2 linked regions of the Halioglobus japonicus genome follow. The protein of the gene in region 1 interacts with the protein of each later gene in a pairwise test. Links are inferred from orthologs where the notes say so. Each region holds a gene or a part of one and is shown in the gene's direction. Other genes may lie near its edges. The genes, in order: def and BST95_RS11035.

Region 1 (15,979 bases):
TTTCCTGGGCGACTTTATCGAATACCAGTTCGCCGGTCTGGTAAATCGCCAGTACGTGGCCGACTTCAAGGCCGTCGCGCTCACCCTTGTTCAACACCACGATGTCGGTAGTGCCAATCTGGGTGACGCCACCGTCCACAGCGACCATGTAACCATCTTTGATCTCGACTTCCGGTGCGCGCGGCTGGAACGTAGCGTCCAGCACCTTTTCTTCCAGCGGCAGCAGCCGGTCGCCATTGCGCACTTCTTCGGTCACGCGATTGATGCGCAACTCGGTGACCCGCACGTCGTTGCTGGACAGCAGCTTGGCGCCGCCAATATCCATGGCCTGATAGCCGAGCAATTCTTCGGTAAAGGGGTCGCGATAGGTGTCACCGGCACGATAAATTCCGTAGGCGCGTTCGCCTTCAGGGAAGTAGCCGCGGCCATAAATGATGTCGCCGGGCGTGCTCAGCAAATGCCCCTGGTCACCGGAGACGACATAGGCAGATTGATTCAGCTCATCAGCACTGACAACCCGATGGCGGGCGAGGAAAGCGCCAATTTCATCCAGCGGAATCACGGGAATTGCCAGGTCCAGTGGCGAAACCCGCATGGTGGGATCCAGTTTGACGTCACGGCCCCGGCGCATGCGCAGGCGTGGGTTGCCGTCTACCCAGACCAGGTACAGTTCATCGCCGGGATAAATCAGGTGGGGATTATCGATCTGCGGGTTAACGTCCCACAGCTCTGGCCACAGCCAGGGTTCGCGCAGATACATGCCGGAAATACCCCAGAGTGTGTCGCCCTTCTTGACGATGTAAACCTCGGGCACATCTTCATTGAGCTCTACCGCTGCGTTCGCCCAGGCACCGAATAACAGTGTCCCCAGCAGTACCAATATCGAGAATGACCTTGTTTTCATTTTTTCATCCCTGCAGAGCCTCAGTCACCCAATATTGGCAATTTTCCAGCCGACATTAGGCTCCCCATATCCCGAGGCAGTATAATCACTACATCAAGTGTGCTGCCGCTATGTGTTGGTGGCAAGTGTAAATGTTATTATTCCCGCAGCCCGCCTGCATCCGAAAATTCCCGAAAAGAGCAGATTTGATGGCAGTACTCGACATACTGGAATTTCCCGACCCCCGCCTGCGCACTGTCGCTGAACCGGTGGCCGAGGTAACCGATACCCACCGGCAGCTGATCGACAACATGTTGGACACCATGTACGACGCGCCCGGCATCGGCCTGGCCGCGACCCAGGTGAACGTGCACGAGCGCATTCTGGTCATGGACTTGTCCGAGGACCAGAGCGAGCCGCTGGTGTTCATCAACCCAGAAGTAGAAGTCCTCGACCCCGAGCTAGGCCAGTACGACGAGGGCTGCCTCTCCGTGCCCGGCTTTTACGAGACCGTCAATCGACCACAGCGAATCCGCGTGAGCGCCCTGGACCGCGACGGCAACAGCTTTGAAGAAAAGCTCGACGGCCTGCTGGCCATCTGCCTGCAGCATGAAATTGATCATCTCGACGGCAAGCTGTTCGTCGACTACCTGTCTCCCCTGAAGCGCAAGCGTATTCGCAGCAAACTGGAGAAAAGCCAGCGCCGCCGGGCTTGAGCACACCACCATGAAACTGATTTTCGCCGGCACGCCGGACTTCTCTGCCGCTCATTTAAGGGCACTTATTGACAGTGAGCACCAACTTATTGCGGTGTATACCCAACCTGACCGACCGGCAGGGCGGGGCAAGAAGCTACAGCCCAGCCCGGTCAAGAAGCTGGCGCTAGAAGCGGGTATTCCCGTCTACCAGCCAGCCAGTTTGAGAGACGCCGACGCGCAGCAACAATTGGCCGACCTTGGCGCCGATGCAATGGTTGTGGTGGCCTATGGGCTGATCCTGCCCGAGGCGGTATTGCAGGCGCCGCGGCTCGGCTGCATTAACGTCCACGCCTCACTGCTGCCGCGCTGGCGCGGTGCCGCACCGATTCAGCGGGCGATCGAGGCGGGCGACACAAAAACGGGCACCACCATTATGCAAATGGATGCCGGCCTCGACACAGGGGCCATGCTGGCTACCGCCAGCGTCGACATCGGCCCGCAGACTACCGCTGCCAGTCTGCACGATGCCCTGGCCGAGTGCGGCGCACCCCTGCTGATTGATGTACTGGCCGACCTGGCCGGCCACCAGGCGCGCGCCCAGCGACAGGACGACGCCCTGGCCAATTATGCGCACAAGATTCTCAAACTCGAGGCCGAAATCGATTGGACCCGCAGTGCCGCGGAGCTCGACCTCGCCATTCGCGCCTTCAACCCCTTCCCGGTGTGCTTCAGTATGCTCGAGGGACAGCGGATAAAGATCTGGTCCGCCACGCCCGCCGGCAATGCACCGCTGTCTGAGCCTCCAGGTACTATTCTACGCACCGGCCGCGACGGCATACTGGTGAACTGCGGGGCCGGGCAACTGGCCATCCAACGCCTGCAACTGCCCGGCGGCAAACCGCTTGATGCAGAGCAGGCTCTGAACGGCAGCGCCGACATACTCAGTGTGGGTAAGCAGTTCCAGCTGCCCAAGGCAGACGACTAATGGCTATGGATACCCGGGTTGGAGCAGCACGCGTGCTCGCCGACGTACTGGAAGGGCGCTCTCTGAACCAGGCGCTCCCCGCCATGCTCGACAAAATCAGCGCCCGCGATCGCGGCCTGTTACAGCAGCTTTGCTACGGCACCCTGCGCAGTGCCCCCGCCTCGAAGCCCTGCTGGCGCAGATGCTGGACAAGCCGCTGCGCGACAAAGATCGCGACGTGCACGCACTGCTGATGTGCGGACTTTACCAGCTCGAGGAAACCCGTATCCCCGACCACGCGGCAGTATCCGCAACGGTCGCCGCCACACGGGGCCTGAAGAAAAACTGGGCCAAGGGTATGACCAACGCTATTTTGCGCCGCTTTCAACGCGAGCGGGAAACCCTGGTAGCAGCCCTGCCTGCCGCGGCCGCCAACGCACACCCCGAGTGGCTTTACGACGCGCTCATGCAGGAGTGGCCCGAACAGGCTGGTGACATCATCGCAGCCAACAACGAACAACCGCCCATGACCCTGCGCATCAACCTCAGCCGGGGCAGCCGTGAGGACTATCTCGCCTTGCTGGTTAAAGCCGGCATCGCAGCCCGAGCGGGCGCACACAGCCCTGCCGCTGTCTACCTCGACAAGCCCATGGACGTGGCCGAACTGCCGGGCTTCGGACTCGGGGATGTCAGTGTCCAGGACGAGGCAGCGCAAATGGCCGCAGTGCTGGTGGCGCCGCGCGCCGGCGAGCGCATCCTCGATGCCTGTGCCGCCCGGGCGGTAAAACCGGGCACTTGCTGGAGCTCGAGCCCGCCGCTGACGTCACCGCCATGGACGTTGACCCGTTGCGCCTGCAGCGTATTCAGGAAAACCTCGAACGATTAGAGCTGGGCGCCGAACTGCTGGAGGGCGACGGCCGCCAGCCACCGTCCAACCTGGGCGAGCAGGCCTTTGACCGCATTCTGGTTGACGCGCCCTGTTCCGCCACCGGTGTTATCCGCCGCCACCCAGACGTGAAGTCGCTGCGCCGCACCACGGACATCGACGGCTTCAGCGAACAGCAATCAGACATTCTGGACGGGCTGTGGCCACTGCTGCGTCAGGGGGGCACGCTGGTATACGCCACCTGTTCCATTATGAGTGGCGAAAACGATGCCACAGTGTCGCGGTTTCTCGCGAGACACAGCGACGCCAGCGCCGCAGCGCCTGCGGTTGACTGGGGGCAACCCACCCAGCACGGTCGCCAGTTGCTACCCAGCCCCGGCGGCCCCGACGGGCTTTACTACACGCTGCTGCAAAAAAGCTGACCAGGCGCGCACTGCCCTGATGTGCAAATTGCCATTTGCGGCTCTTACATTGTGCGACCCTTTTCTTTATTGTTCCCCGTATTCAGGGGGGCCCCGTCCGCGACATGAAAATTATTATTCTCGGTGCAGGCCAGGTTGGCGGTACGCTTGCCGAGCACCTCGCCAACGAACAGAACGACATTACTGTCGTCGACACTGACAGCGGAAAACTGCGCGCGCTGCAGGACCGGCTTGACATCGGCACCGTCACCGGCGGCGCATCACACCCCAACACCCTGTATAAAGCCGGCGCCGAAGATGCCGACATGCTGATTGCCGTCACCAACTCCGACGAAATCAATATGATGGCCTGCCAGGTCGCCCACTCCCTGTTCAACACGCCCACCAAGATTTCCCGGGTACGCTCTCCCAATTACCTCGCGCACCAGGACCAGTTGTTCAACCGCGATCACGTCCCTGTAGATGTCATCATCGGCCCCGAACAGCTGGTCACCAAGAATATTCGCCAGCTTATCGCCAACCCCGGCGCGCTGCAGGTGCTGGATTTTGCCGAGGGCAAAGTGCAGTTGGTCGCGGTGCGCGCTTACCACGGTGGCCCAATCGTCGGTCAGGAGTTGCAGGAAATTCGCAACCACATGCCCAAGGTGGACACCCGGGTGGCGGCGATCTTCCGCCAGGACCGCGCCATCATGCCCGAGGGGACGACGGTCGTAGAGGCGGACGACGAAGTCTTCTTCATTGCCGCCCGGGAAAATATTCGGGCAGTCATGGCCGAGATGCGCAAAGTCGACAAACCCTACAAACGGGTGATGATTGCTGGCGGCGGCAACATCGGTGCCACCCTGGCCCTGTCCATCGAGGACCAGTATCAGGTCAAGGTCATCGAGCAATCCTACGACCGCTGTAAGGTGTTATCGGAACGACTCAAGCACACCATTGTGCTCAACGGCAGCGCATCCGAGCCACAGCTGTTGTACCAGGAAAATATCGAAGCCACCGACGTGTTCTGCGCACTCACCAACAACGACGAATCCAATATCATGATGTCAATGCTGGCCAAGCGTATGGGCGCCAAAAAAGTCATCACCCTGATTACCAATGCCGCCTATGCCGAACTGGTGGGCGATGAAATCGACATCGCGATTTCACCCCAGCAGATCACCATTGGCAGCCTGCTGACACATGTGCGGCGCGGCGACATCAGCAACGTGCATTCGCTGCGCCGCGGCGCCGCAGAAGCGATCGAAGTCACCGCCCACGGCGACGCCTACTCGAGCAAAGTGGTAGGTCGACGCCTCGACGAGATCCCGCTCCCGGAAGGCGTAACCATTGGCGCCATTGTTCGTGGCGAAGAAGTGCTCATCGCCCATGGCCACATGGTAGTCGAGACGGACGACCACGTGATTCTATTCCTCGTAGACCGGCGCAAAATCAGTGCGATAGAGAAATTGTTTGCCGTGGGTTTCGGGTTCTTCTGAATGCACCTCTCGGTCTCAATGCGCATTCTCGGCATTTTGCTCATGCTGTTTTCGAGCACCATGCTGGTGCCATTGCTACTGGCACTACTGAGCGACGACAACACTGCCACCGGGTTCCTGATGGCACTGTCGATCACCTTTTTTGCCGGGCTCGCCATCTGGGTCCCGGTAATGAACGCCCGACACGAGCTGCGTATTCGCGATGGCTTTCTCATCACCTCCCTGTTCTGGAGCGTACTGGGCCTGTTCGGTGCGCTGCCCTTTGCACTGACCGACAGCCTGCATCTGAGTACCACCGAAGCGATTTTCGAATCTATTTCCGGCCTGACCACCACCGGTGCAACGGTTATCGTCGGCCTGGATACACTGCCGCAGTCAATTCTGATTTATCGTCAGCTCCTGCAGTGGATGGGCGGCATCGGGATTATCGTGGTGGCGGTGGCAGTACTGCCGATGCTCGGCATTGGTGGCATGCAGCTTTACAAGGCTGAGACACCCGGGCCTTCCAAAGACAGCAAGCTGACGCCGCGCATTACCGAAACCGCCAAAGCGCTGGCCATTGTTTACGTGTCGCTGACCATTGTTTGCGCGGTGTGTTACTGGGCTGCCGGTATGACCGCGTTCGACGCCATCGCGCACGCCCTGTCCACCGTGGCCATTGGTGGCTTTTCGACCCACGACGCCAGCATGGGCTACTTCGAGAGTAATACCATTCTGATGATATGCAGCCTGTTTATGTATATCTCAGCGATTAATTTCGGACTGCACTTTATCTTCTGGCGGCGCCGCAATATCGCCCCCTACCGCAAGGACTCCGAGACCCGGTTTTTCTCCGCCGTACTGTTGATCTGTGTCGCAATCACCTGCGCCTATCTGATTATCAGTGAAGTCCTGGTTGCATCGGATGCCGTTGTCCACGGCATTTTCCAGGCGATCTCCATTACCACCACCACCGGCTTCGCCACCCAGGACTTCGCCCACTGGCCTTCCTTCTTGCCGGTCATGCTGCTGATGTTCTCGTTTATGGGGGGCTGTGTAGGCTCAACCGGCGGTGGCATGAAGGCCATGCGCATCATGCTGATCTACAAGCAGGGCGTGCGCGAGATGAAACAGCTGATTCACCCCAATGCGATTATTCCGCTCAAGGTCGGCAGGCGTCGGGTAGAAGCGTCTGTGGTCAGTGCGGTATGGAGCTTCTTCGCGGTATACACAACGAGCTTTATTATCATCATGCTGCTGTTAATGGCGACCGGGCTGGACTTTACCACCGCGTTTTCAGCGGTGGCAGCGGCCATAAACAATCTGGGGCCGGGCCTGGGTGAGGTGGCGGCCAACTACTCGTCGATTTCCGATACCGCCAAAGCCATTCTGTGTTTTACCATGCTGCTGGGCCGCCTTGAGGTCTTTACCCTGCTGGTGTTATTCACCCCGATGTTCTGGCGGGTCTAAGTCTGCGCTGGCGCGCTTATTTCATGCCGCGCGATTTCTTGATCATTTCGTAGGCCGCCTGAATATCCTGCGACTTTTCGGTGGCCATTTTCACCATGTCTTCCGGCACGCCCTGGGCGATCAGTTTGTCAGGGTGGTTTTCGCTCATCAGTTTGCGATAGGCACGCTTGAGGCTCTTGTCGTCCACGTCCTTGCTAACACCCAGCGCCTCGTAGGCGTCTTCCAGGGTAGTACCGGGCTCGGGGCCCGCAGCACCGCCGTGCCCATGGAAGTGACCCTGCGCCTGGGCCATGCGCAACATCTGCTCCAACTGGGCGCGGGTGAACCCCAGCAGCGTGGCAATGCGGTTGAGTGCATCGCGCTCGGCATCGTCCAGTGCCTGGTCTGCCATGGCCAGTGAAATCTGGAAGAAAAGCAGCGTCTGCTTGAGCTGCTGCTGACCACCGGTGGCTTCAAGAAAGCGTGATATCACGGGCTCGGGCTGAAAGTTGGCAGCCGATCCCTCGCGAAACAGTTCAATCGCCCGCTTGCGCTGCTCCGCAGACAGGCCCATTTGCGAGATCACCATTTCCGTGTGATCGATTTCCTGCTGGGAGATATGGCCGTCCGCTTTGGCCATGTATCCGGACAACAGGAAAGTGGACTCGAAAAAGCTCTGCTTGATGCGGGCAATATTTTCAGGCGATGCAAAGCGCAGGGTTTGCCACAGGCCCTTGTCGAACAAGTGGCCCACGAACAGGCCGATCAACAGCCCTAGCGGTCCCAGCACCAGAAGGCCGAGTACACCGCCAATCAGTTTTCCGTAAAACATGGTTGTTCCTGTCAGCTGCCTGGAAGGCTGCTATAAATCGTCGTATACCCCGGGGCCGTTCTTCGGCCGCACCCGGAATCGTTTGTATTCCCACTGGTACTGCGTGTCGCAGTGGCGCAGGCATTTCTCGACACCCCGATTAAGCGCGGCCAGAGAAATGGCATTGTCCTCATCGTAGATGGCGTCTTCTGCGGCGAAGTAGCGCAGCGCAAATCCGCCTGGCACTCGCTCGGCAAATCCAAATACCGCCAGCGCCCCCGTGCGCCGAATCATGTTGTTGGCGAGCGTCGGCGTGAAGCACTCAATTCCCATAAAAGAAATATTCTCCCCGGAGGCCAGATCTCGCGGGGCCTGATCGGGAAGAATGCCGGAGATTTTGCCGCCCTTTACGCTGCGCAACAGTTTCACGAGGCCGCGACTGTCGGTGGGCACCAGCGTGGCGCCGGCCCGCTGGCGGGCGTTCTCAATCATCGGCCCAATCGCTTCCAATTTGGGCGGTTCATACAGCGACACCATGCTACCCAGGGTCCCCGCATGCAGGCCTATCATCTCCCAGTTGCCCAGGTGCGGGGCCAGTACAATTACCCCGCGGCCCTGTGCCTGGGCATCGGTTATCAACGCATCGCCCTCCACACTGACCATCAAGCCCTGCACATAGTTCCAGGGGCGCAACCAGACATGGCCCATTTCCGCTGCCAGGGCACCGGTTTCGCGCAGGCTGGCCAGCGCCATCGCCTGCTGTTCAGATGCGGTGAGATCGGGGAAGGCGAGTTCGATATTGCGCTCGGTCACTTTGCGGCTGCGGCCGCCAAAGGGCCAGTACAGCGATACTGCCAACCGGCCAAGAGCTCGCGCCCAGGCAAGGGGCAACAGCGCACAGAAGTGCAGCAGCAGTTTCACCAGGGCCACTTTAATGCCATTCATGGGAGAATTTCACTTTCGGGCAAAGCGCGTATTATGCCGACAAAAGAGGCTGTATAATAGCCGGCTTTTTGACACCCGCTCACAGGTATTCCCGTGGCAAATCAGCCTGAAAAAATCCCTACATTTCAAGAGATTATCTTGAACCTGCAGCAGTTCTGGGCCGACCAGGGCTGCGTCGTCCTGCAGCCGCTGGACATGGAAGTTGGCGCAGGTACATTCCACCCCGCAACCTTCCTGCGCGCCGTGGGCCCCGAAAGCTGGAACGCCGCCTATGTGCAGCCCAGCCGCCGCCCCACCGACGGCCGCTACGGTGAAAACCCCAACCGCCTGCAGCACTACTACCAGTTTCAGGTCGTCATGAAGCCATCGCCCGCCGAATTCCAGCAACTGTATCTGGAATCGCTGGCGGCCCTGGGCGTCGACACCGCGATCCACGACATCCGCTTTGTGGAAGACAACTGGGAATCGCCCACCCTCGGCGCCTGGGGGCTTGGCTGGGAAGTCTGGCTCAACGGCATGGAAGTGACCCAGTTCACCTATTTCCAGCAGGCCGGCGGTATTGAGTGCTACCCGGTCACCGGCGAAATTACCTACGGTATTGAGCGCATCGCCATGTACCTGCAGGGCGTTAACAGCATTTACGATCTGGTGTGGGCCGACGGGCCTGCGGGCAAAGTCACTTACGGCGATGTGTTCCACCAGAACGAAGTGGAAATGTCGCGCTATAACTTCGAAGAAGCAGACGTCGAGCAACTGTTCGGCTTTTTCGACCACTGTGAGAAAGAAGCGCTGCGGCTGGTTGAGAAAAGCCTGCCGCTGCCTGCCTATGAAATGGTCATGAAAGCATCCCACACCTTCAACCTGCTGGATGCGCGCCACGCCATTTCGGTGACCGAGCGCCAGCGCTTCATTCTGCGGGTGCGGACCCTCGCCCGGGAAGTGGCCCAGGCCTATTTCGATGCCCGTGCAGCCCTGGGCTTTCCCATGGCGGAGGAGGGCATTCGCAAGGAAGTGCTCGATCGTATTGAAGCGGAGGCAAGCGCATGACTACCGAGACGCTGCTGATAGAGCTCGGCACCGAAGAGCTGCCGCCTAAAGCACTGAAATCCCTGGGGCTGGCATTTCGCGACGGCATCGTGATGGGGCTGGCCCAGCGCGAGTTGGAACACGGCGAAGTACAGTGGTTTGCATCACCCCGCCGCCTCGCGGTACTGATCGACAGGGTGCAGACAAAGGGTGCTGACAAAGACATCGAACTGCTGGGACCGCCAGCCGACCGCGCCAAAGACGCCGACGGCAACTGGACGCCAGCGGCCGCTGGCTTTGCGCGCAAGCAGGGCGTTGAACCCGAGGCACTGGCGGAAATCGACACGCCCAAAGGCGTGCGCCTGGGCCTGCGTAAAACCGAGCCCGGTATTGAGACCTCATCCTGTCTGAACGACATTATCAATGAGTCCATCGCCGCCCTGCCGATTCCCAAGCGCATGCGCTGGGGCGCCAGCCGGGTCGAATTCGTGCGCCCTGTGCACTGGATCGTCGCCATGCTGGGCGACAACGCCGATCACGGCGAGGTGCTGGGCTTGCCAACAGGCAATGTCACCCGCGGCCACCGCTTCCATTCCAGCGGCGACATCACCCTGGCGCGGCCGGAAGACTACGTGGACACACTGAAGGCTGCCTACGTGGTCGCCAACTTCGACGAGCGCCAGCAAATGATTCGCGATCAGGTAGAAGTTGAAGCCAGTGCGCTCAACGCCACTGCGGTGATCGACCCCGACCTGCTGGATGAAGTAACAGGACTGGTGGAATGGCCGGTGGCGCTCACCGGCTCCTTCGAAGAACGCTTCCTGGAAGTGCCCGCCGAAGCGCTCGTGTCCTCCATGAAAGAGCACCAGAAGTACTTCCATCTGGTCGACGCCGACGGGGCGCTCAAACCCAACTTCATTACCCTGTCCAATATCGAGAGCAACGACCCGGTACAGGTGATCGCAGGCAACGAACGAGTCATTCGTCCGCGCCTGGCCGACGCTGCCTTCTTCTTCGAAACGGATAAGAAGAACACACTGGAAAGCCGCCTCGAGAAGCTCGAGAATATTGTCTTCCAGAACAAGCTGGGCACGGTGGCAGACAAATCGCGACGCGTGCAGGCCCTGGCCGGCGCCCTCGCCGAGCAGATTGGCGCTCCCCGCGATCAGGCCGAACGCGCGGCCCTGCTGAGCAAGACCGACCTGGTGACCGAAATGGTTCTGGAATTCTCGGACATGCAGGGCATCGCCGGTTCCTACTATGCGGCCCACGATGGCGAGGCCGCCGATGTAGCCTCGGCGCTGGCACAACAGTACTGGCCAAAGTTTGCCGGCGACCGCCTGCCCGAAACGGCCACGGCCTGCGCACTCGGACTGGCTGACCGCCTCGACACCCTGGTGGGTATCTTTGGTATCGGCCAGCCGCCCACAGGCTCGAAGGATCCCTTTGCACTACGCCGCGCGTCATTAGCTGTGCTGCGGATTATCGTCGAGAAGAATTTCGATCTGGACCTGCGCGAATGCCTGACCCTGGCAGCTGCCGGTTATCCCGACAGTGTGATTGCCGAAGGCACCACGGAACAGGTGCTGGATTACATGATTGAACGCTTCCGCGCCTGGTATGAGGAAGAGAGCATTCCGGTTGAAGTGTTCAAGGCCGTTAGCGCGCGCAACCTCAGCAAGCCACTGGATATTCAGCGCCGGGTACACGCCGTACACGCGTTCAGCCAGCTGCCCGAAGCTGCTGCCCTCGCGGCGGCGAACAAACGGGTGTCGAATATCCTGGGTAAGCTGGATGCCGACCACAGCTTCGGCGCAATCGACGAAGACCTGCTCACGGAGCCACCGGAACAGGCCCTGGCCGCCGAGCTTGGCAGGCTGGAAGGCACTGCGCGCGAGCTGATCAGCGATGACAAGTACAGTGAAGCACTGGCCAGCCTGGCCGTACTGCGTGAACCTGTAGACGCCTTCTTTGACGGTGTCATGGTGAACGCCGAGGATGAGGCCCTGCGCAATAACCGCCTCAACCTGCTCAAGTCGCTGCGCGACCTGTTCCTGGATGTAGCCGACATTTCGCAACTGGTTGTCGCAAAGTAAGCGCTATGTCTCTGCTTGTACTCGACCGCGATGGCGTTGTTAATCACGACAGTGATGACTACATCCGGTCGCTGCAGGACTGGCAGCCCATCCCCGGCAGCATCGAGGCCATTGCCAGGGCCTGCCAGGCGGGCCTGCAGGTGGCCATTGCCACCAACCAGTCCGGACTGAGCCGTGGCTACTTTACCCTCGACACCCTGGAAGAAATTCACCAGCACCTGTGCCAGCTTGTCGAAGAACAGGGCGGCTCCATCGCCGGTATCTTCTACTGCCCCCACCTGCCCAACGAAGGCTGTGATTGTCGCAAGCCGGGTACCGGGCTGCTCAAGGCCATGGAAGCAGAGCTTGGGCAGAGCGCCAGTGGCGCCTGGTTTATTGGCGACAGCCTCAAGGACCTGCAGGCAGGCCGCGCTCACGGTTGCCGCCCGGCACTGGTGACCACCGGCAAGGGCGAGAAGACCCGCCAACAGCTCGCCAGCCCCGACGTCGCTATTGACGCCCCGGCCGACATTCCGATTTACGACGACCTCGCCAGCGCTATCGACGCCATCCTGTCCGCCTGAATTGGCGACAGGACTGCCGCGCCCCGCTAACCCCCAACCCTTCTTTGCTTTACACTCTTCACTTATAAAGAAGGGGAACAATGGAACAGATTGATCAACAGCTGCTGATTATTGCCGCGGCTTCCGCGGTCGGTGGCATCGCCATCGGCCTTGTCATCGGACTATTGCGGGGCCAGAGCGCCGCGGAACGATTGCGCAACAGCCATCGCGAGCAACTGGATGAGCTGCAGGCAGAGCTGAGCCAAACTACCCAGCGCGCCACCGGCCAAAGTGTCGAGCTGGAGCAGGTACGCGGCCAATTGGCCGAGCGCGTCGCGCGCTGGGAGTCTGCTCAGGGCGAACTCGAAACGCTTAACCAGCGCTACCAATCCCTGCAACACGACTACACCCGAGTGAAAACCCAACAAGAAGAGCGCGACAGCCAACACGACGAGCAGATCAAATTGCTCAACGACGCCCGCGACAATCTGAAGCTGGAATTCCAAAGCCTTGCGCAGAAGATTTTCGAAGACAAAGGCAAGAACTTCACCGCCACCAATCGCGAATCCCTGGAGTCGTTGCTCAAACCGTTCCGCGATCAGATCAATAAGTTTGAAACCCGGGTAAACGAGGTGCATACCGAATCGGTAAAAGGGCAGACTGCTCTGGAAGCCGAGATCAAAAAGGTGCTGGAAATCGGTCTGGAGATGAATTCCCAGGCCACCAACCTGGCCACCGCCCTAAAAGGCGACAAGAAAACCGCCGGCAACTGGGGCGAGGCGCAGCTGCAACGCACTCTGGAACTGGCAGGCCTCATCCAGGGCGATCACTTCGAGACCCAGTCCAGCTTTACCGATGGCGAGGGCAAGCGGCGCCTGCCTGACTTTGTAATCAAACTGCCAGACAGTAAAAGCCTGGTCATCGACAGCAAGGTTTCGCTGGTAGATTACGACCGGGCCATCGCCGCCGAGAGTGAGGAGGAGCGGGCCCAGGCACTGGAAGCGCACGCACGGGCGGTACGCAACCACATCGATGATTTGTCTTCGAAGGATTACGCCAATCTTCCGGGGCTGGACAGCCCTGACTTTGTATTGATGTTCATGCCGGTGGAGCCAGCCTACATCGAGGCCATGAAACATAACCGCGATCTCTTCAACTACGGCTATCAACAGCAGGTCATCATGGTCTCCCACACCACGCTAATGCCGATTTTGCGCACCGTGGCCAACCTGTGGATGATCGACCAGAGCAACCGCGAAGCCCGAGAGATCAGTACCAAGGCAGGAGAAATCTATAACCAGGTCTGCCTGGTCGCCGAACGTATGCAAAAGCTGGGCAAAACGCTGCAGTCGGCCAACAACCACTACAACCAGACGATTAAGGGTCTGGCCGGCCAACAGGGTTTGCACGGTAAGATTGAACGGTTCCGGCAACTGTCCAGCAAAGCCAGCAAGCAGCTGGTGGACCTGGAGCCCATTCACGCCGATATTGAACTGGAAAAGCTGGAAGCGATTGAACTGCCTCCCGCGGAAGAAACCGGCGAGGAAAACTCGGAACAGCGTATGCCGCTAGAAGTTGTCCGCTCAGATAACGACTAGCTTCAGGTGCTAGTGCTCGCAAGGGCGTGGAGGTTCAAGTCCTCTCCTGGGCACCGCCCCAGGACCCGGGCGAAGTTCTTTCCGCGGCGCTCGCCTACAGGGAGCTCCGCCAACAAGCGTGCAAGGCCTAGCTCGGCGGCTGAACAAATCCTGCTGGTCTACGACGGTGAGTGACCGGCTTGTAGCGCCTATGGCTGGTTGCGATCCGTGAAAGTGTGGGTGACCTCGTGCTGGTGAACGCCCGGGAAGACAGCATGACGATGGATGAAATTACGGCAGTGGGAATCGATATTGATGCTGGAATCCTTCCCAGCGGAAATAGGCAGCGTCCCAGGTGGCGCTCTGGTCGATGGCACCAGCAATAGCCGAGTCGGTGTTTCCTGTTCTTTACTGGCGCAGGTGAGTCAGTATTCGACCGATGACATCCTGGTCCTCAATGCTGGCGATGACCCTGACAGAACCACCGCAGCGGCCACAGACCTCGATGTCGGTACTGAACACGCGTTTTAGGCGCTGGGCCCAGGTCATGGCGGCATGGCGCTCGGCGGGACGGCCAGAAACCTGCACCAGCACGATCGCCCAGATTGAAAGGACGTTCTTACGACTCACCTTCTGGCAGACGACCCTGTCGCTGGCCGGCTTCTTTACCGGTGCCGCCGCACTTCACGCCGCACTAAACGAATCACAGGCAGTTCGCCAGCAAACAGCCGCCTCCGTCTGGCCGTAAGTGCAGTACACGATTAATTACTCCAGCAATGAAGACGCGGCAGAATTCGCCCTGACCATGGATAACGTCGGTGTCGGCCCTGCGCGCATGCAGTCCATGCTCATCACGCTCGACGACAAAGCCATGACCGACTGGTAATCATTGACCGAAACAGTATTGGGCCGCGAGCCCCGGGTGGGAATTGAGTACGGCAAGTTCAACGTGAGCCGTCGGGTCCTGGCGCCGGGTGAATCGATAACGGTACTTCAGACAGACGAAAAGGAGCTTGCCCTGAAATTGCAGGAAGTTATCTACAGTCGCGCCGCTGCTTTTTACTATTGCTACTGCTCGATCTTTGATGAATGCTGGATGAGCGCGACCTCTGAGGACAAGCAACCCATACATCCCGTTGATCAATGCCCGGATCATGGGGCCAATGGGTCTCTTGATCGAATCACAGCGAGTGACTCGCTATTCCCCGCTCCCCTGGTCTAGAAACCGCCAGAGGGTGGCGCAGACCAGTGCGTGATCAATGGTTCCGTCCAACAGATATCTGCGCACGTCGGAGATGCGAACCAATTCCACTTCTGTTCTCTCGGTCTCACTGACATGGACTTTGTCGTCGACATCAGTGACATGACCATAAAACGTATGGAGCTTGTTGCCAAACAGCGCTGGGTTGGGATTGAGGACGCCAAGCGAGGTGACTTGATCGACAATGTGCCCGGTCTCCTCTCGACACTCGCGTATGGCAGCAGCGACAGGCTCTTCACCCACGTCAATCATCCCCCCGGGGATTTCAAGGGTGACTTGCTGGCTCCCATGCCGATATTGCCTGATCATCACGAGCTCTCCCTGATCTGTTATAGGAACCAGGTTGACCCAATCGGGACTGTCGATTACACAGAACGTGTGCTCTCTCGAGTTGTAGGGAGAACGCTCGAGCACCTCCATCAGCGTGAAGATGCGTGTTTCACTCAGTACTTTGTCCTGTATCCGCAACCAGTTCTTGATCATGGGGCTCCTACATGATTAACGGCACATGGAACGCCTATCGAATGCGCCCGCCCACGGAAATACTGGTGTGAATACCGCTTCCGTAGCCTCGGCCTCCCCAGGAGCTATAGCCACTGGAGATACCTACACTGCCATAAACCTGAGGATCTGAGCACCCACTCAACGACCCCATGGAGAGAAAGAGTGCGCTGGCGACCAGCGCTTTAGTCAGCGCCGCAGCACCGAACCTGTTTAGTACCTTTTTCATGCGTCGCCTCCCCCCGATGTATTCTTGTCATCCCAGGTCTGCAGTCCAATCCCCGCCCCCGACGGCCCGGCAATAATAGCCATATGTCCCTGTGAAGGGCGCTCGGTGACTGGCAACAGCACCTTGCCCCCCAGTGAATCCACTCTCGCGACTACCTCCTCTAGCTTCGCCTTGTCGGTAATTCGAAGATACTGCAGCCATAGCGAGGGCAGTTCAGCCACGGGGTTGGTAC
Region 2 (8,472 bases), 1.8 Mb from region 1 along the record:
CCGGTCAACGCCGAGTTCCCTCTGAACTTGCCCCGCTATCAGGGCGCTTCAGTGCTGCTGGCGCGGGAAAATTTCGGCTGTGGCTCCAGTCGTGAGCACGCCCCATGGGCGCTGGAAGATTATGGCTTCCGCTGCATTATTGCGCCGAGCTTTGCCGACATTTTCTACAACAACTGCTTCAAGAACGGCGTGTTGCCTGTGCGGCTTGACGAAGACATTGTGGCGCGCCTGTTTGATGAAATGTATGCCCAGGAGGGCTATGAGCTCACCATCGATCTCGAACAGCAGCAGGTGGTGACACCCGGTGGGGAGCGCTTTGGGTTTGAGGTGGATGAGTTCCGCCGCCACTGCCTGCTCAATGGGCTCGACGATATTGGTCTGACGCTGGAGAGTGCGGATGCGATTCGCGCCTACGAAGAGCGCACGCGCAAATCCTCTCCATGGTTGTTTGACGTTATCAAGTAATTTAACGCGATCGATGATCGCGATCTGCAGCGGCGGCGTGCGAATGTGAATGCCTGCCGCTGATGAACGATTCAAGGTAGTAATATGAGTAAAAAAGTACTGGTACTTCCTGGCGACTATATTGGGCCGGAAATCATGGCTGAGGCCGTGAAGGTCCTGAATACTGTTGACGCGCGTTTCGGCCTGGGGCTGGAGCTTGAGTACGGTTTGCTGGGTGGTGCTGCGATCGATGAAACCGGTGTGCCGCTTCCCGATGCCACGCTGGAGCGGGCCCGGGAAGTCGACGCTATTTTGTTGGGCGCCGTGGGCGGGCCCAAGTGGGACAATGTAGAGCGCCACCTGCGGCCCGAGCGCGGCCTGCTGGGAATTCGCTCGCAGTTGGGCCTGTTTGCCAACCTGCGTCCCGCCATCCTGTATCCACAGCTGGCGGATGCCTCCAGTCTCAAACCGGAGATTGTGTCTGGTCTCGACATTCTTATCGTGCGCGAGCTCACCGGTGGCATCTACTTCGGTGAGCCCCGCGGTATTCGCGAACTCGAGAATGGTGAGCGCGAGGGCTATAACACCTACAAGTACAGCGAATCTGAGATTCGTCGCATTGGCCGCCAGGCCTTCGAGGCGGCGCGCAAACGCGGTAAGAAGCTGTGCAGCGTCGACAAGGCGAATGTACTCGAGGCGACAGTGCTGTGGCGTGAAATCATGGACGAGCTGGCGCCGGAGTACCCCGACGTAGAACTCTCCCATATGTATGTCGACAATGCGGCGATGCAGTTGGTGATGCGACCCAAGCAGTTTGACGTGGTGGTTACCGGCAACATGTTCGGCGACATCCTGTCTGACACCGCCGCCATGCTCACCGGCTCGATTGGTATGTTGCCGTCTGCCTCCCTCGATAAAGATGGGCGGGGCATGTACGAGCCCTGTCACGGCTCGGCGCCTGATATTGCAGGGGAGGGCAAGGCCAACCCGCTGGCGACGATTCTCTCCGCTGCCATGATGCTGCGTTACACACTTGGTAGTGCCGAGGCAGCTGATGCGATTGAAGCGGCGGTCAGCAAGGTCCTCGACGCCGGCCTGCGCACCCCGGATATTCATTCCGAGGGGACGCATTTGGTGGGAACGGTAGAAATGGGCGAGGCTGTAGTCACAGCGCTCGCCAGCGAATAGATTTGGAGTAATTCAATGGCAGATCAATATGATGTAGCAGTGGTCGGCGCCACCGGAGCGGTGGGCGAGGCCATGATCGAAATTTTGGAGCAGCGCGACTTTCCGGTCCGCAATCTCTATCCGCTGGCGAGCAGCCGTTCCGCCGGCAAGACCATTATGTTCAAGGGCAGCCCGGTGACCGTTACCGATCTGGCCGAGTTCGATTTCAGCCAGGCCCAGATCGGTCTGTTCTCTGCCGGCGGCAGTATTTCCGAGAAGTACGCGCCCATCGCGGCGGCCGCTGGCTGTGTGGTCGTCGACAATACCTCGCATTTTCGACGCGACGACGATATTCCGCTGATTGTTCCAGAGGTGAATATTGAGGCGCTGGCGGGCTACACCACCCGCAATATCATCGCCAACCCCAATTGCTCGACCATCCAGATGCTGGTGGCCCTCAAGCCCATTTACGATGCGGTGGGTATCGAGCGGATTAACGTATGCACCTACCAGGCGGTGTCGGGCACTGGCAAGGAAGCGATTGAGGAACTGGCGTCACAGACAGCCCGCTTGCTCAATGGCCAAGAGGCTGAGTGTGAGGTCTATCCCAAGCAGATCGCTTTCAATGTGCTGCCTCATATCGATACTTTCCAGGACAACGGCTACACCCGCGAAGAAATGAAAATGGTCTGGGAAACCCAGAAGATTTTCGGCGACCACAGCATTCAGGTGAATCCCACCTGTGTGCGTGTGCCGGTCTTCTTTGGTCACTCAGAGGCCGTTCATATTGAGACGGTCGATGAAATCAGCGCAGCACAGGCGCGCGAGCTGCTCGAAAATGCGCCTGGTGTCCAGGTGATGGACGAGCGTGCCGACGGGGGTTATCCCACGGCGGTGGGGGACAGCGCCGGCACCGATCCAGTGTTCGTGGGGCGCATTCGGGAGGATATTTCCCATCCCCGCGGCCTGAACCTCTGGGTGGTGGCTGATAATGTGCGCAAAGGCGCAGCGCTCAATAGCGTGCAAATTGCCGAGGCGCTGATTACAACCTACCTTGATTAATGCCTGTAATTCACTGATACTCAGGGATAATTCGGTATTTTTGGTGCATGGAGGCACGGTCCCCCCAGACGCTCAGCGTACTTCAGAAAAGTCGAGAAAATACTTTTTAGGATGGGGGATTTCCAGCACGATACGTTAGTATTACATCGTAGGGGTCCGGCCAGGGGAGGTCGGTGTTTATGTGCAGGAAAAATAATAAGGCGTCGGAGTATGGCTCGTAGGATTGGTGCTGTCGTTTTCTCTCTTGGGTGTCTGCATGCGAGCTTTTCGTATGCGGTGGGTCTTGGTGACCTGACGCTCGAGTCATTTCTCAATGAGCCGCTCAAGGCCCAGGTAGAAGTTCTCAACACGGACGGCCTCAATGAGGACCAGATCCGCATCCGGCTCGCAACGCGCGAAGACTTTGATCGCATGGGTGTTGAGCGGGCCTACTTCCTGACCGGTATCGAGTTCGACGTGCGGTTCAATGCGCGCGGCGAGGCTGTCATTTTGCTCAGCTCCGAGGACCCGGTGCTCGAACCCTATCTCGATTTCATTGTAGAAGCGCGCTGGCCTACTGGCCGTTTGCTGCGTGAATACACGGTTCTGGTTGATCCGCCCTTGTTTGACGCCTCCAGCCAAGTGGTATCTGCCTCTGCGCGTGTTGAGGAAGAAGAGGGCATCCCCGCCCCGGATTCGCCCGAAAAAAAAACACAAGACCCGGCCGCCACTAGCGGAACCCGGGTAGATGTAAAGAAAAAGTCCCAGCTCGCGCCGGGTGACATGCCCCAGCGCGATTTCAATGCCGAGGCCGCCGGTTCGCCGCTGAGTGGCTCGCGCTACATGATTTCCAGGGACGATACGCTCTGGGAAATCGCCTCCGCAGCCAAGCCCAGCGGTACGACCATCCATCAGACTATGCTGGACATTCAGCGTCTGAACCCCAACGCCTTTATCGACGGTAATATCAACCGCATCAAGGCCGGATACATTATCTATCTGCCCACCGAAGACGATATCAGCTCGCAGGATCTCTCCACGGCGCTGGCTGAGGTCAAGCAGCAGAATGAGGACTGGGAGGCTGGCCGCGCCAGCGCACCGATCAGCTCCGGACCCAGCCTGCGGATATCCGCTGACCCTGTAGAAGAGTCGTCGGCCACGGCTGACCAGAGCTATTCCCCTTCCTCTTCTGCGGCAACTGATGCGCAAGTGGCCGCCGATATGGATCGCGCTGAACTCGAAGGTGAAGTTGAAGACCTCGAACAGCAGGTCGATACACTGGAGCGTATCGTCAGCCTTAAAGACGACCAGATCGCTGCCTTGCAACAGGCACTGACCGAGGCCGGCGTTGATGCCGAGGATAGCGTCGATGCCCTGGCGTCAGACGATGGCCTTGCTATGGAAGACGGCATGGACATGGCCGACGCCGATGACAGCGGCGTTGTCGATGCCGGGTTTGATGATACCGGCTCTGACGATGTCACGGCGGTTGATGCTGCCTCTGATGCCGATGACGCGGTTTCAGTTGATGACACTGCAGCTGATGCGGTAGAGCCCGCGGTTGCGGCCGAGCCTGTGGCTGCAGCACCCAAGCCCGAAAAAACTATTCCAAAATCCAAGCCTGCTCCCAAGCCCAAGAAAGAAGAGAGCGGCCTGCTGAGCTACCTGTTGTATGGTCTGGGCGCGCTGATTCTGGCCGGACTGGCATTCTTCTTCGTGCGTCGTCGCAAGGCGGATGAAGAGCCCACGGTTACTGTGTCTGCAGAGTCTGACAAGGCTTTTGCGGCTGTTGAGCTCAAGGAGCAGCCCGTCGAAGCCCCCGTTGTCGAGGAGCCTGTCGCTGAGCCGGCGCCGGTCGCCGACGAGGCCGCCGCGGAAGACGGCACTCGCGGCTATGGCGAACGTAAACACGACGGTTACGCCTCCGACGTGGATGCAGGTGACGCCCTCGCCGAAGCTGACATTTATATCGCTTACGGTCGCTACCCCCAGGCCATTGATCTGCTCAAGACCGCCATTACCAGTGAGCCTGCCAATGCGGCCTACCGCCTGAAGCTGGTCGAGCTTCTGCTGCAGACCGGCGATCGTCCCGCTGCCGAAGCCCAGATCGCGGAGCTGGAGAGCATGGGTGATGCGGGCAGTGCAGAGCAGGCGCGCGCCATGCTGTCTGGTACCAGTGACGACATGTCTGAGCCGCCTGCTGGCCTCGCCGAAGAAGTGGAGTCGGGCGAAGACGACTTTGCAGGCCTCGAAATCGAAGACAGTCTGGATATCGACGATCTCGATCTGACCTCCGACTTTGACGACGACGTGATCGGCGATGACGAAGACGACGAAGACCTGGTAATCGCCGCTGAGGCAAATACCATGTCCACCAAGCTCGACCTCGCCCGTGCCTACATGGATATGGGCGACGAGGACGGCGCTCGCCAGATTCTCGAAGAGGTGGTTGCCGAAGGCAGCGACGAACAGAAGACCGAAGCCAGCGGGCTGCTGGAGCGCCTTGGCTGATCCATTCCCCGGCCTGTCGGCAGAGACCCTGCCGGCAGGCACTCGTATAGCCTGTCGGGTCGAATATAACGGCGCGAACTACAACGGCTGGCAAACACAACCCCATCTTGATGTCACCACGGTTCAGCAGGAGCTGGAACGCGGCCTGACCAGTGTTGCGGGCGAGCCCGTGCGCGTGCACTGTGCCGGCCGCACGGATACGGGCGTGCACGGGCATTGTCAGATCGTCCATTTTGATGCTCCTGTACCGCGCCCGCCCAAGTCCTGGGTGTTGGGGGCCAATGCCTCGATGGCGCGGGATGTCCGGGTGCACTGGGCGTTGCCGGTAGAGAAGGAGTTTCACGCGCGTTTCTCGGCGACGGCACGACGCTATCGCTACGTGATTGCCAATGCTCTGGTCCGGCCCGCCATGCTCGGCGGGCAGGTCACCTGGCAGCGTCGGCCGTTGGATGAGGCCATTATGCACAGCGAGGCCCAGGCATTGCTCGGCGAGCGTGATTTCTCGACATTTCGGGCCGCAGCGTGTCAGTCCACCACGCCGATGCGGAATATGATGGACATCAGTGTGTCGCGCCGCGGGCAGCTGGTGGTCATCGACCTCCAGGCGAATGCATTTCTCCACCACATGGTGCGCAATATCGCCGGTTCACTGATGGCCGTGGGCAGCGGGAGGCAGTCAGCCGGTTGGATCGCCGAGCTGATGGAGGGGCGGGATCGCACCGTGGCAGCTGACACTGCGCCGCCCGATGGTCTGTATCTGGTAGATGTGACATATCCTGGACACTTCGGTCTGCCTCAAACGCCCTATGGTCCGTTAATCCTAGGCGCGTAGCGGGTTTCACGTACAGACAGGGGGGTGGGGCATCTGCTATCATGTCCGTCTGTTTTTTTGCCGGTGTTCAGGTCCTGTTTTGTCTCGCACGCGTATCAAAATCTGCGGTATCACTCGGCCGGAGGATGCGCGTGTTGCTGTTGCCAGCGGCGCCGACGCCCTCGGTCTGGTTTTCTATGCTGAGAGCCCCAGGGGAGTGTCCCTTGAGCAGGCGCAAGCGGTGGCGCGCGAGGTTCCGCCTTTCGTCACCCTGGTGGGCCTGTTTGTAAACCACGACGCTGAATTTGTCGCTCGCTGCGCTGCCGAGTTGCCCCTGGGCTTGCTGCAGTTCCACGGTGACGAGTCACCGGCGTTCTGTCGCCAGTTTGAGCGGCCGTGGATAAAAGCTCTGCGTGTGCGCCCCGACTCAGATATTGCAGCCTATTGCGATGCCTGTGCCGGAGCGCTCGGGATATTACTCGACGCGTGGAAAGACGGCGTGCCCGGTGGTACCGGAGAGAGTTTTGACTGGGATCTGATAGGCAGTGGCCTGTCGTTGCCGGTGGTATTGGCAGGCGGTTTAAAGCCCGCCAATGTGGGACAGGCGATCACCACCGTACGTCCTTTTGCGGTCGATGTCAGTGGTGGCGTGGAAGCGGCGCCCGGCGAGAAAGACCCGGTCAAAATTCGTGAATTTATTGCGGCGGCCCAGGCTGCCGATCACATTGAGCAAACCTGAATGAGTAGTGATGCTGTTATGAATGACTTTGCCTCAGTACCGGACGGCGATGGCCGCTTCGGCGTGTACGGCGGCAAGTTCGTTGCCGAAACCCTGATGTCGGCGCTGGACGAGCTCGAAGCCCTTTACGAAAAGCTGAAAGACGACGATGCGTTTATCGCTGAGCTGGATGCGGACCTCGCCCATTACGTGGGCCGTCCCTCACCGCTTTACGAAGCCAGCCGGCTGTCTGACAAGGTCGGCGGCGCGCGCATCTGGCTGAAGCGAGAAGATCTCAACCATACTGGCGCCCACAAGGTGAACAATACGGTTGGTCAGGCACTGCTGGCCAAACACATGGGCAAAAAGCGTGTTATCGCAGAAACCGGTGCAGGTCAGCACGGTGTTGCGACGGCTACGATTGCAGCGCGCCTCGGGCTGGAATGCCAGGTGTTTATGGGTGAGGAAGATGTTCGTCGCCAGGCCCTGAATGTCTATCGCATGAAGCTATTGGGTGCTGAAGTGATTCCCGTGACCTCTGGCTCGCGCACGCTCAAGGACGCCATGAACGAAGCCATGCGCGACTGGGTGACCTATGTTGACGAAACATTTTATATTATCGGCACCGTGGCCGGTCCCCATCCTTATCCCATGCTGGTGCGTGACTTCCAGTGCGTCATCGGCCGCGAGGCGCGCGCCCAGTCGCTGGAACAGATTGGCCGCTTGCCCGATGCGCTGGTGGCCTGTGTGGGTGGTGGCTCGAATGCAATAGGCCTGTTCCATCCGTTCCTAGATGATAAAGACGTTGCAATATACGGTGTGGAAGCCGGTGGCCACGGTGTGGCCAGCCAGCAACACGCCGCGCCCCTGACCGCCGGCACCCCTGGCGTGCTGCACGGCAACCGCACTTACCTGATGCAGGATGCCGACGGCCAAATCATGCACACGCACTCGGTATCAGCGGGTCTGGATTACCCCGGCGTGGGCCCGGAGCACTCCTGGCTAAAGGATGTCGGTCGGGTTGAATACGTGGTGGCCGATGACGACGAGGCGCTGGAGGCGTTCCATGCGCTGACGCGTGTGGAAGGTATTATGCCGGCACTGGAAAGCAGTCACGCCATTGCCTATGCCACCAAGCTGGCTCGCGAGCTGGGGCCGGATAAACATATTGTGGTTAACCTGTCCGGTCGTGGTGACAAGGATATTCATACCGTCGCCCAGATCGACGGAATTGAATTTTAAGGAGAAGTTGTAGTGAGTCGTATTGCCGGTTGCTTTGCGCAACTTGCCGAGCAGGGGCGCAAAGCCGTTGTTCCCTATATTGTTGTCGGCGACCCTGGTCTCGAGGTCACGGTTGATGTCATGCACCAGCTCGTTGACAGCGGCGCAGACATTATCGAACTCGGGGTGCCGTTTTCTGACCCCATGTCTGAAGGCCCGGTGATTCAGCTTGCTCACGAGCGCGCGCTGGCAAACGGCGCGAACCTGCGCGATGCACTGGATACAGTGCGCGCGTTTCGCGAGACCAATCAGCACACACCGGTGCTGCTCATGGGCTATGCCAACCCGGTGGAACACATGGGTTACGCGAAATTTGCCGACGCCGCGCAGGCGGCGGGACTGGATGCACTGCTCACGGTTGATATCCCGCCGGAGGAGGTCGAGCAGGTTAACGCTGAATTACAGCGTGTGGGCATGAACAATATCTTTCTGGTTGCCCCGACGACCCCGGATGATCGCCTGCAACGTATCGTCGACCAGGCCAGCGGCTTCGTTTATT

The links.
Region 2: the proteins of def (region 1) and BST95_RS11035 interact in binary tests that used the Escherichia coli proteins (3 or more experiments, as listed by UniProt). The link is inferred for Halioglobus japonicus from one-to-one orthologs.

Annotation. Positions count from the first base shown.
Region 1 is NZ_CP019450.1:574,091-590,069, forward strand. Bases 1-2,845 are described here. They hold def (peptide deformylase), read left to right. Parts: upstream 1-1,092; coding sequence 1,093-1,599; downstream 1,600-2,845. Other genes in these bases: BST95_RS02765 (LysM peptidoglycan-binding domain-containing protein), read right to left, coding at 1-904; fmt (methionyl-tRNA formyltransferase), read left to right, coding at 1,610-2,566; BST95_RS20275 (transcription antitermination factor NusB), read left to right, coding at 2,697-2,845. Outside these bases: more of BST95_RS20275, read left to right, coding at 2,846-3,431; BST95_RS20280 (16S rRNA (cytosine(967)-C(5))-methyltransferase), read left to right, coding at 3,341-3,853; Trk system potassium transporter TrkA, read left to right, coding at 3,958-5,331; BST95_RS02790 (TrkH family potassium uptake protein), read left to right, coding at 5,332-6,780; co-chaperone DjlA, read right to left, coding at 6,797-7,591; BST95_RS02800 (lysophospholipid acyltransferase family protein), read right to left, coding at 7,622-8,515; glyQ (glycine--tRNA ligase subunit alpha), read left to right, coding at 8,609-9,562; glyS (glycine--tRNA ligase subunit beta), read left to right, coding at 9,559-11,637; gmhB (D-glycero-beta-D-manno-heptose 1,7-bisphosphate 7-phosphatase), read left to right, coding at 11,643-12,200; BST95_RS02820 (DNA recombination protein RmuC), read left to right, coding at 12,281-13,777; BST95_RS19570 (hypothetical protein), read left to right, coding at 14,505-14,642; BST95_RS19575 (hypothetical protein), read left to right, coding at 14,646-14,978; BST95_RS02840 (NUDIX hydrolase), read right to left, coding at 14,955-15,500; BST95_RS19580 (hypothetical protein), read right to left, coding at 15,535-15,747; BST95_RS02845 (VOC family protein), read right to left, coding at 15,744-15,979. UniProt on the Escherichia coli protein: Removes the formyl group from the N-terminal Met of newly synthesized proteins. Requires at least a dipeptide for an efficient rate of reaction. N-terminal L-methionine is a prerequisite for activity but the enzyme has broad specificity at other positions.
Region 2 is NZ_CP019450.1:2,337,934-2,346,405, forward strand. The notes cover bases 687-3,660. They hold BST95_RS11035 (aspartate-semialdehyde dehydrogenase), read left to right. Parts: upstream 687-1,647; coding sequence 1,648-2,673; downstream 2,674-3,660. Other genes in these bases: leuB (3-isopropylmalate dehydrogenase), read left to right, coding at 687-1,632; BST95_RS11040 (type IV pilus assembly protein FimV), read left to right, coding at 2,884-3,660. Outside these bases: leuD (3-isopropylmalate dehydratase small subunit), read left to right, coding at 1-465; more of leuB, read left to right, coding at 550-686; more of BST95_RS11040, read left to right, coding at 3,661-5,163; tRNA pseudouridine(38-40) synthase TruA, read left to right, coding at 5,156-5,995; BST95_RS11050 (phosphoribosylanthranilate isomerase), read left to right, coding at 6,075-6,713; trpB (tryptophan synthase subunit beta), read left to right, coding at 6,714-7,934; trpA (tryptophan synthase subunit alpha), read left to right, coding at 7,947-8,472.